Regions from separate parts of the Mesorhizobium sp. CA4 genome, predicted to be linked through region 1. Evidence: predicted binding sites of a transcription regulator. Region 1 holds the regulator's gene; each other region holds the start of a gene.
What was found. The regulator LexA, encoded in region 1, represses DNA repair genes until DNA is damaged. The targets are predictions, from matches to a motif close to TGTTCNNNNTGTGTTCNG.
Positions count from the first base shown of each region.

Region 2: LB528_RS26560 (ImuA family protein) is a predicted target of LexA. The motif match lies at 1,704-1,721, and genes of this name have one in related genera.
Region 3: LB528_RS04370 (helicase-related protein) is a predicted target of LexA. The motif match lies at 1,536-1,553, and genes of this name have one in related genera.

Region 1 is NZ_JAIUHK010000009.1:61,591-64,865, forward strand. Features, by position in the region: gene moaC (cyclic pyranopterin monophosphate synthase MoaC) at 1-187, shown strand, start outside; gene glp (gephyrin-like molybdotransferase Glp) at 187-1,392, shown strand; gene lexA (transcriptional repressor LexA) at 1,508-2,248, shown strand; gene LB528_RS09840 (ComEC/Rec2 family competence protein) at 2,242-3,275, opposite strand, start outside.
Region 2 is NZ_JAIUHK010000044.1:39,222-42,496, forward strand. Features, by position in the region: gene LB528_RS26555 (DUF6504 family protein) at 1-687, opposite strand, end outside; gene LB528_RS26560 (ImuA family protein) at 629-1,684, opposite strand; gene LB528_RS26565 (metallopeptidase family protein) at 1,865-2,302, shown strand; gene LB528_RS26570 (DUF1737 domain-containing protein) at 2,552-2,758, opposite strand; gene LB528_RS26575 (HpcH/HpaI aldolase/citrate lyase family protein) at 2,847-3,275, opposite strand, start outside.
Region 3 is NZ_JAIUHK010000004.1:14,447-17,721, forward strand. Features, by position in the region: gene LB528_RS04370 (helicase-related protein) at 1-1,368, opposite strand, end outside; gene LB528_RS04375 (beta-ketoacyl-ACP reductase) at 2,088-2,810, opposite strand; gene LB528_RS04380 (acetyl-CoA C-acetyltransferase) at 2,914-3,275, opposite strand, start outside.

The sequences.
Region 1 (3,275 bases):
GGTTACCGCGCTCGCCCGTGTCACCGGCAAGACGGGCGTGGAGATGGAGGCGCTGACCGCCGCTTCGGTCGCCTGCCTCACCATCTACGACATGGCCAAGGCTGCGGACCGCGGCATGGTGATTTCCGGTATCCGGCTGGTCGAGAAGACCGGCGGCAAGTCCGGCGACTACAAGGTGGATGCCTGATGGCTTTGGTGCCGGTCGCCGAGGCGCTCGAACGCTTGCTCGACGACGCGACGCCATTGCCGGGCGAGAGCGTTCCGCTGGCGGACGCGGCCGGTCGGGTCCTGGCGGAACCGGTTGTCGCACTGCGCACGCAGCCGCCCTTTAACGCCTCCGCGATGGATGGCTATGCCGTGCGCTCGGCCGATGTTGCCGCGGCGCCGGCGCGGCTCGAGGTCATAGGCATGGCGCCCGCCGGACGCGGTTTCTCCGGAGCCGTCGGAAAAGGCCAGGCCGTGCGCATCTTCACCGGCGCGCCACTGCCTGAAGGCGCCGACACCGTCGTCATCCAGGAAAACGTCCGCGATCTCGGCAATGGCAGGATCGAGGTGACGCAACCGACCGCGGAAGCACGCAATGTGCGCCGCCGCGGGCTCGACTTCGTTCAGGGCGACGTGCTGCTCGAAAAGGGCCGCGTGCTCGACGCGGCGGCCCTTTCGCTGGCGGCCTCGGCCAACCATTCTGCCTTGAACCTCGTGCGCCGGCCGCTGGTCGCGATCATCGCCACCGGCGATGAATTGCTGCCGCCGGGCAGCACGCTCGGCCCCGACCAGATCATTTCATCGAATGCTTATGGCGTTGCCGCCGCCGCCCAGTCGGTCGGCGCGCGCGTGCTCGATCTCGGCATCGCTGCCGACCGCAAGGAGGCCATCGCCACGCTGGTCCGGAAAGCGGTCGAGGCGAACGCCGACGTCATCGTCACGCTCGGCGGCGCCTCGGTCGGCGATCACGACCTGATCCACGACGTTCTGACCGGCGAAGGCATGAAGCTCGATTTCTGGAAGATCGCCATGCGCCCCGGCAAACCGCTGATGTTTGGCCGGCTTGGCAATATCCGCTGCATCGGCCTGCCCGGCAATCCGGTAGCCAGCATCGTCTGCTCGCAACTCTTCCTGAAGCCGCTGCTTGCCCGGCTCGGCGGCCGCGACCACCGGCAGGACCTGCGAGCGGCCCGGTTGGGCGCCGCGATGCAGGCCAACGACCTCAGGCAGGACTATGTGCGCGCCTCCGTGCGCGAGGAAGCCGGCGCCCTGGTCGCGACTCCCTTCGGCATCCAGGACTCCTCGATGCTCAGGACGCTCGCCGAGGCCAACGGCCTGATCGTGCGCGAGCCCTTCGCGCCGGCTGCAGAGACCGGCGCCGAATGCAGCGTGCTGATGTTACGCTGAACAAATCGTCAACAAATTCACTAAACTTTAAACGGTTGCGGAACACAACTGGAACAGATAGTGTTTGTTCTGGGTTTGTTTTCTGATTCTGGTTTCAGAACCCGTGGGGGCCGCCATGCTGACGCGCAAACAACATGAACTTCTGATGTTCATCCACGAAAGGCTGAAGGAAAGCGGGATTCCGCCGTCTTTCGACGAGATGAAGGAAGCGCTCGACCTCGCCTCCAAGTCCGGCATCCACCGGCTGATCACGGCGCTGGAGGAACGCGGCTTCATTCGCCGGCTGCCGAACCGGGCGCGCGCGCTGGAAGTGCTGCGCCTGCCCGATTCGATCGCCCCCGGCCTCAACGCGGCGAAGAAGTTTTCGCCGAGCGTCATTCAAGGCAGCCTGGGTCAGAACAATCTCAGCCGTCAGGTGAAGCCGGCGGCGCCGTCGCGCGCCCCGGCGCCGAGCAATGATGACGATGCCGGCTCTGCCGTGTCCATTCCGGTGATGGGCCGCATCGCCGCCGGCGTGCCGATCGACGCCATCCAGCACCAGACGCATTCGATCACGGTGCCGCCGGACATGATCGCCGGCGGCGAGCATTATGCGCTGGAGGTCAAGGGCGACTCGATGATCGAGGCCGGCATCTTCGACGGCGATACCGTCATCATCCGCAACGCCAACACGGCAAGCCCGGGCGAGATCGTGGTGGCACTGGTCGACGACCAGGAAGCGACGCTCAAGCGCTTCCGCCGCAAGGGTGCCTCGATCGCGCTGGAGGCGGCCAACCCCGCCTACGAAACCCGCATCTTCGGGCCGGATCGGGTGAAGGTGCAGGGCAAGCTTGTCGGGCTGATCCGCCGCTACTGATCCGATTGCGAAGGTTTCGCATCCGCCCGCTCAGGCTTTTGATAGGGCGGCAGTCCTCTTGCCTCGCGTGCGTATTTCCGCTGCTCGTGCCAGGGTCGGTATGGTTCTTCGACCGCGTAGCGAATAGTCGGCGGCGCGGTTGCCGATTGCAGATCGAAGAAAACAGCGGCGCTGCCGTCGCGCGCCAGTTGCCGCTTGGTGACGACAAGCACGCGCGGATCGCGGCAAGGATTGTAGGCCGTGGCGTCGTTGATGACGATGAGGTCGGCGAAGCCGCAGGCCGGCCGGGCGCTGTCGCGGTTTTCGGCGAGCGCGACGATGGCGCCGGACGGATGCCGGCCGATGCAGAGATCACCTGTGCAGTAGAAGGGCGAGCCGGGCGGCAGGTCGACGGGGTCGGCGATGTCCAGCGCATCTTGGGCGAACGTCTCCGGCGGCACGATGTCCTCGGCTCTCAACGCCCGTTTCCAGTTGTCGGTGGTGAACTCGTTGGAGCGTGCGCGATTGACGGCAAGCTCGCCGCCGCCGATCGGCATCGCCACCAGATGCGCGTCCTCCGAAATGAGCACATCCGGCGTGCGGACATGCGGAATGGCCAGCAGTGAGGCAAGCGCGAAGGGAACAGCGGCAAGCCTTAGCCAGGTGGTGGCCATCGTCGCGATGACCAGCGCGATCGTCGCCAGCAGCACCGACTGGATCGAGATCAGCCCGACGGCGTCGACCGGTGAGCGCTCGGAGATCCATGCCGAGATGGCGATCATTGCCGTCAGGCCTTTGCCCATCACATAGAGGAACGGCCCGTCGAAGCCGAAGGGCATGGCCAGCGCGCTCAACACCGCGAACGGCATGACGATCAGCGAGACGATCGGCATGACCGCCAGATTGGCGAGCAGGCTGAGTGGCGAGACGCGCTGAAAATGCCAGATCGCAAACAGCAATGTCGCGCTCCCCGCGATGAGCGACGTCACGGCGGCGCCGCCCACGCCAACCGCCAGTTTTCGCGACAGGAACCCGAGGAACGAACGCT
Region 2 (3,275 bases), on a different contig from region 1:
CACCAGCCGCTCGATATCGTCGGTGAGCATGACCGGCTCGGCAAGATGGCGCTCGACCGAGAGCGGCGCGACGGGAAGGCGCGGCGACACGGCCTCGTCTAGGCGGCCGAGCGCCTGGTCGAGGCGCAGAAGCAAGGTGGCGCCGAAACGGCGGGCAAGCGGCGCGCGCGGTGCTGCCATCACCGCGCCGGCGGTGCACAGGCCCACACTTTCCAGGCCGGCGCGGGTCTCCGGCGCGATGCGCAGCGCCGACAAGGGCAGCGGCGAAAGCAGCGCTTCCTCCTCGCCGCCGGCCACGATGCGATCGCCATGGAAGCGCGCCGCCGCCCAGGCGGCCCCCGGCGTCGAGGCCAGCCCGGCGCGGACATCGAAGCCCTGCTGGAAGAAGCGGGTGAGGATCTCGTCCTGCATGGCGCGCTCGCCGCCGAACAGATGCGTGCAGCCGGTGACGTCGAGGAACAGCCCGTCCTCGCCGTCGATCGCCACCAAAGGCGTGTAGCGGTCGCACCAGTCGGCAAGGCCTTCGAGCAGGCGGCGGTCGGCTTCCGCGTCGGCCTCCACCACATCGATCGAGGGGTGCATGGCGCGGGCATCGGCAATGCCCATGCCGCGCTTCAGCTTCAGCGCCTCAGCCCGCTCGTCGAGGGCTGCGATGCGCTGGGTGTTGTTGTCGCGATGGCTGATCACCAGAGGCAGGTGATGCGAGGGCCGGGAACGCCAGGACCGACCCAGGCGCTGGCGCAGGATCCGCTCCGCGGCCAGATGCGGGAACCACAGCGACAGAATTCTCTGTTCTTTCTGCAAAAGCGTGCTCATCGGGGTTCCACTCCAGTGTGAATTGTCCGGGCAGGGCCGTGCGGCTCTTGCCGATATCGACTTTGAAGGCGGGGCGGCCGATCGAGCCGGCGAGCGGCCCGGCGACCGTCTCGCGGCTTGCCGAAGGTGCGGCCGAAACGATGAGGCGCACGGGTGCGGCGGTGGGATCGGCCTCGCCGGCCTGGCGCAGCAAAAGCAGTGGACGGCCAGCATTCCGGGCACGGGCGTGCAGCCGGCGCGTGGCGGTGAGGTCGAGAAGCCGCGGGCTGCCGCGGATCTCGAGGACGACCGCGGCGAAGGCGGTCATGCGGGCCGCTTCCTCGGCGATCCAGAGCGCGTCCAGCAGCTTCGGCGCCTCGGAAAACAGCAATTGCTCCGGCTCGATGCCGAACAGGGCGTGAAGGCCCCTGGCATAGGGCAAGCCGGCCTCGTGAAAGATTTCCGCCGTGCCGACCCACAGGATCGGCAGGCCCTGCTTCTCCTTAAGGATCAGGCTTACGAGCGAGAGCGCGAAACCGGCGACGGCACCGGCATCGCGGGTCTCCAGGCCATGGATTTCGCTGAGCGCCGCCTTGGGCAGGCCGCCGCCAAGGGCGGTGTCGAGGCGATCAATGCCGGTGTGCAGGAAGGCGTCCGCCGAGGCCACGGCAAGACCGCGCCGGAGGATCGTCATGTCCGATTTGGCGGTATGGGGAGATATTTGTTTTTCCGCAATTCCGGACGGAAAACCGCTTCGCACTTTTCCTGGAATTGCTCCAGCCGCGCTTCCCGCGGGCGCCTGCAGGCGCTCGGGCAGCGTTCCCTCGATCTTCGCGATCTGGCGGCGCAGGGCAAAAACAGTTTCCCGCGCCACGGCGTCTATCGCCATGACGTTCACTTCCGGCAGTTGTTCCTGTTATGTTCTTATAGATTCCAGAGGCGGCCGGAAGAGTCAAGCAGACTCGCAAGGAATTTATTCCTCCAGTTTTTACCCTGAAAGCGGACGCCCAGTCGGCCCATTTGCCTCTATCGGCGCGAAAGCCTATATGCCGGGATCAAAGGACAGTTCATGGCCCGCATCTACAAGACCCGCAGCTGGCACGACCAGCTTTCTCCGTCGATGGACGAGATGGAGCTTCTGGCGCTGGAGACCTACGCCCATCTGCCGGACGAGTTCCGCAAGCTCACCGGCGAGATCATCATCCAGATCGCCGAGTTCCCGACCGACGAGATCATGGACGACCTGTCGTTGGAGACGCCCTTCGACCTGCTCGGCCTGTTCGAGGGACGCGGCATCGCCGAGCGCTGGAACCCACAGACCGGCGAGGGCCCGAACCGCGTCACGCTCTACCGCCGCGCCATCCTCGACTATTGGGCCGAGAACGAGGAGACGCTGGGCGACATCGTCACCCATGTGCTGATCCACGAGATCGGCCACCATTTCGGCCTGTCGGACGACGACATGGAGCGGATCGAGGAAGCCGCCGAGCAGGCGGCACCGGGCTGAGAGCGCACCTCGTCATCCTAGGGCGAAGCAAGGAGCGAAGCGACGCGCGTAGACCCTAGGATCCATGCCATTCCATCAACACCAAGCCCGCGGTGCAGAACGGAACGCCTGCCGCCCGACACCGCAATTTCCCTATATTCTGGCCCGCCGCGCCCTTCGGCAGAGAGAACGGAATGGATCCTAGGGTCTGCGCTCCGCTTCGCGTCGCTACGCCCTAGGATGACGAATGAGAGAGCCTGCTGGCCTTCCCTACCAGTCGCTGAGCTTGGTATCGGCTGTATAGTCCTGGCCTTCGACATCCTTCACCACCGCCTGGCCGCAGCGCATCGACTTCGTCTGCTGGTCAAAGCCATAGGTCGGCGAGCCGAACAGGTGCCAGCCCTTGTTCAGCGCCGCCGTCACCTTGTGGCAGAAAGTGGCGTCGTCCGGGCCGGTGAGGAAGCGGTAGAGTTTCATGGATTGATCCTGTCGTGCCTAATCTGTCGTGCCTAATTGTCGTGATTGGGTGAAAAGCCGGGCCTGAAGAATCGTGTTTCGCCCGACATCATGCGCCGATGATCGCGGCCTTCGCCAGAAGTTTCTCGGCTTCCGCCAGATGCAGCCGCTCGACCATGCGGCCGTCCAGCGCAATCACCCCCTTGCCGGCATTTTCGCGCCGCGCGAACGCCTCCCGGATCGCGCGGGCCCTGGCCAGCGCCTCGGGCGACGGTGAAAAGGCGCGGTTCGCCGCTTCGATCTGGGCGGGGTGGATCAGCGACTTGCCGTCGAAACCCATGGCGGCGGCTTCCGCGCATTCGCCGGCAAAAGCGTCGAGGTCGCGAAAATCATTGGCGACGCCATCGATAACATCGAGGCCGCCGGCCCGCGCCGCGAGCACCAGCTGCATCAGCCAGGGCATCAGATAGCGCCGGTCGGGCGTCGCCAGTATGCCGGTCGCCTTCACCAGGTCGTTCGTTCCGGTCACGAGACAAGC
Region 3 (3,275 bases), on a different contig from region 1:
TTCCTGCCAGTGTAGCTGATCGGCCAGCCAGCCCGGCCGGTTGGAAACGAAAGTCCAGGTGCGGATCTGGGCGATCCTGTGCGACAGGGTGTCGATATCGCCGTCGGTCGTGTCGGCGCGCCGCACCTGCTCGGCCATGTAATTCTCATCGACATGGCCATGCCGCGCAAGGTCCATATAGATGGAGGCGATGAGGTCGGCATGCTGCGCCGGTGCGATCTTGCGGTAGTCGGGAAGCGCGCAGGCTTCCCAAAGCAGCGCCACGCGCTCCTTGCCGGTGGCCAAAGCGCGGATGTCGCCATCGCGCGACAGGTGCTCCAGGGCCTGGGCATCCACCGCCGGCAACGCACGGGTCAAGCCTTCGACCGGCGCATTGGACTCGGTCGAGCGCTTCAGCGCATCCAGGCTGGAAAAGTCGAAATCGGCGGTGCGCCATTGCAGCACCTTCACCGGGTCGAAATCATGCGCCTCGATCTTTTTGACCAGGTCCTCGTCGAACGGATCGACCTGGCCGGTGACGCCGAACGTGCCGTCGCGCAGATGGCGGCCGGCGCGGCCGGCGATCTGGCCGAGCTCGGCGGCGGTCAGGTTGCGGTATTGATAGCCATCGAACTTGCGGTTCTGGGCGAAAGCGACGTGCTCGAGGTCGAGGTTCAGCCCCATGCCGATGGCGTCGGTGGCGACGAGATAGTCGACGTCGCCGGACTGGAAGATCTCGACCTGCGCGTTGCGGGTGCGCGGCGAGAGCGCGCCGAGCACGACGGCAGCACCCCCCTGCTGGCGGCGGATCAGCTCGGCGATCGCATAGACTTCGTCGGCCGAGAAGGCGACGATCGCGGTTCGCCGCGGCAGCCGGGTGAGCTTCTTCGAGCCGGCATAGGCGAGATGCGAAAGCCGCGGCCGCGTCACCACGGATACGCCCTTCAGCAGTTTCTGCAGGATGCCGTGCATGGTGGCGGCGCCCAGGAGCAGCGTCTCCTGGCGGCCGCGCAGATGCAGGATGCGGTCGGTGAAGATATGGCCGCGCTCGAGATCGCCGGCGAGCTGCACCTCGTCGATGGCGACGAAGGCGGCGTCGGTCTCGCGCGGCATCGCCTCGACGGTGCAGACCGAATATTTCGCGCCGGAAGGCACGATTTTCTCCTCGCCGGTAATCAGCGCCACCTTGTGGGCACCGACCTTCTCGCAGACGCGCGCATAGACCTCACGGGCGAGCAGCCTCAGCGGCAGGCCGATGATGCCGGTCCCATGCGCAACCATGCGCTCGATGGCGAGATGGGTCTTGCCGGTATTGGTGGGACCCAACACGGCCGTCACGTCGCGGCCCGAAAGGATCAGCGGCTGGGAGTGTTTCGGCTGGATGTTCATCGGCTCGGAAATAAGTGTTTCTGCCGCTTTTGGTCGGAGGCGCGCCGGGCGCCGCCGCGTGTGACAGCCGACACATAGGGATTTAGGGCGCCGAGCGAAAGCGGAATGTTCTTTTTGGGAGCTGACAGGAGTGGACGAGCCGGTCAAAACCGGCTGCCGTTAATAGCTGGAACGAGTCTGGAACGAATCAGCGACGAATCGGTGACTCGGTCTGATTCAGGTTTTGTTCACGGCTACATGTGGATTTTTTGACGATGAGTCTCACCACATGCTGAATCGGGAGATTGGCCCGATTCATGCGTGGCCTCCGCTGAAGCCGTGCCGTCATTACCTTTGCCGGCGAGCGGTCGCGGTGGACCCGAGGGCGCCGCCAAAATCATGAAATTGTTGATCTTTCTTAGCGGCTTTTAACGATTTGGGTGAGGTTTTCGGCCTTTGCAATTAACTTTTCGGTCAAAGCCAGAACGAATCGGCGACGAATCAGAGATGCACAAAGTTTCCCGGTTTGTTCGCCGCTAGATATGGTGTTATCCACAGCTTGCCCACCGAGGATTCACAGCTGGTCAGAGGGGTTGTGCACAGAGCTGATCTCGGCCGTTAACTTTTGCGTGCCGAATTGAGGCAAGGTGTCGCGCCGGCCTTGCCGAAGGACAGAAAAGGCGGCTCCGGTGCAGGAGCCGCCTTGGCGACAATGGGGTGTCGGGCGAAGTACCGGAGCGTCAGACGAAATACTGGCCGCCATTGGCGGTGATCGTCGAGCCGGTGATGAAGCCGGCCTCGTCGGACGCCAGGAAGACGACGCAGCGCGCGATCTCTTGCGGCTCGCCGAGGCGGCCGACCGGGATTTGAGCGACGATCGACTCCCGCACTTTTTCCGGCACGGCCATGACCATGTCGGTGGCGATGTAGCCGGGACAGACGACATTGATGGTGATGCCGGCGCGAGCTCCCTCTTGAGCTAGCGCCTTCGTGAAGCCGATGTCGCCGGCTTTCGAGGCCGAATAATTGACCTGGCCCATCTGGCCCTTCTGGCCGTTGATCGAGGAGATGGTGATGACGCGGCCGAACTTGCGGTCGCGCATGCCGCTCCACAGAGGATGCGTCATGTTGAAGACCCCGGAGAGGTTGGTGTCGATCACTTCCTTCCACTGCGCGGGCGTCATCTTGTGGAACATGGCGTCGCGGGTGATGCCGGCATTGTTGACCAGCACGGAGACCGGACCGAGATCGGCTTCGACCTGCTTGATGCCGGCGGCGCAGGCCTCGTAGTCGGCGACGGACCATTTGTAGACGGGGATGCCGGTCTCGGCCTTGAATTTCTGAGCCGCCTCGTCATTGCCGGCATAGTTGGCCGCGACCGAATAGCCGGCGTTTTTCAAGGCGACCGATATCGCAGCCCCAATGCCGCGTGATCCGCCCGTGACGATTGCTACTTTGGACATGAAGTTCCTCCTCCCTGGTGAATGGTCAATAGTGAATGGTGAATGGTCGAGACGGTCAACCTATCCGCCATTCACCATTTCCCATTCACCATTCACGCTTTTCTCAGAGCGCTTCCACGCACATGGCGACGCCCATGCCGCCGCCGATGCACAGCGTGGCGAGGCCCTTCTTGGCGGTGCGGCGGCGCATCTCATAGATCAGCGTGTTGAAGACGCGGGCACCGGAGGCGCCGATCGGATGGCCGATGGCGATGGCGCCGCCATTGACGTTGACGATCGAGGGATCCCAGCCCATGCCCTTGTTGACGGCGCAAGCCTGCGCGGCGAAGGCCTCGTTGGCCTCGACGAGATCGAGGTCCTTGACCGACCAGCCGGCCTTTTCCAGCGCCCGCTTCGAAGCCGGGATCGGACCCGTGCCCATGATCGCCGGATCGACGCCGGCGGTCGCCCAGGAGGCGATGCGCA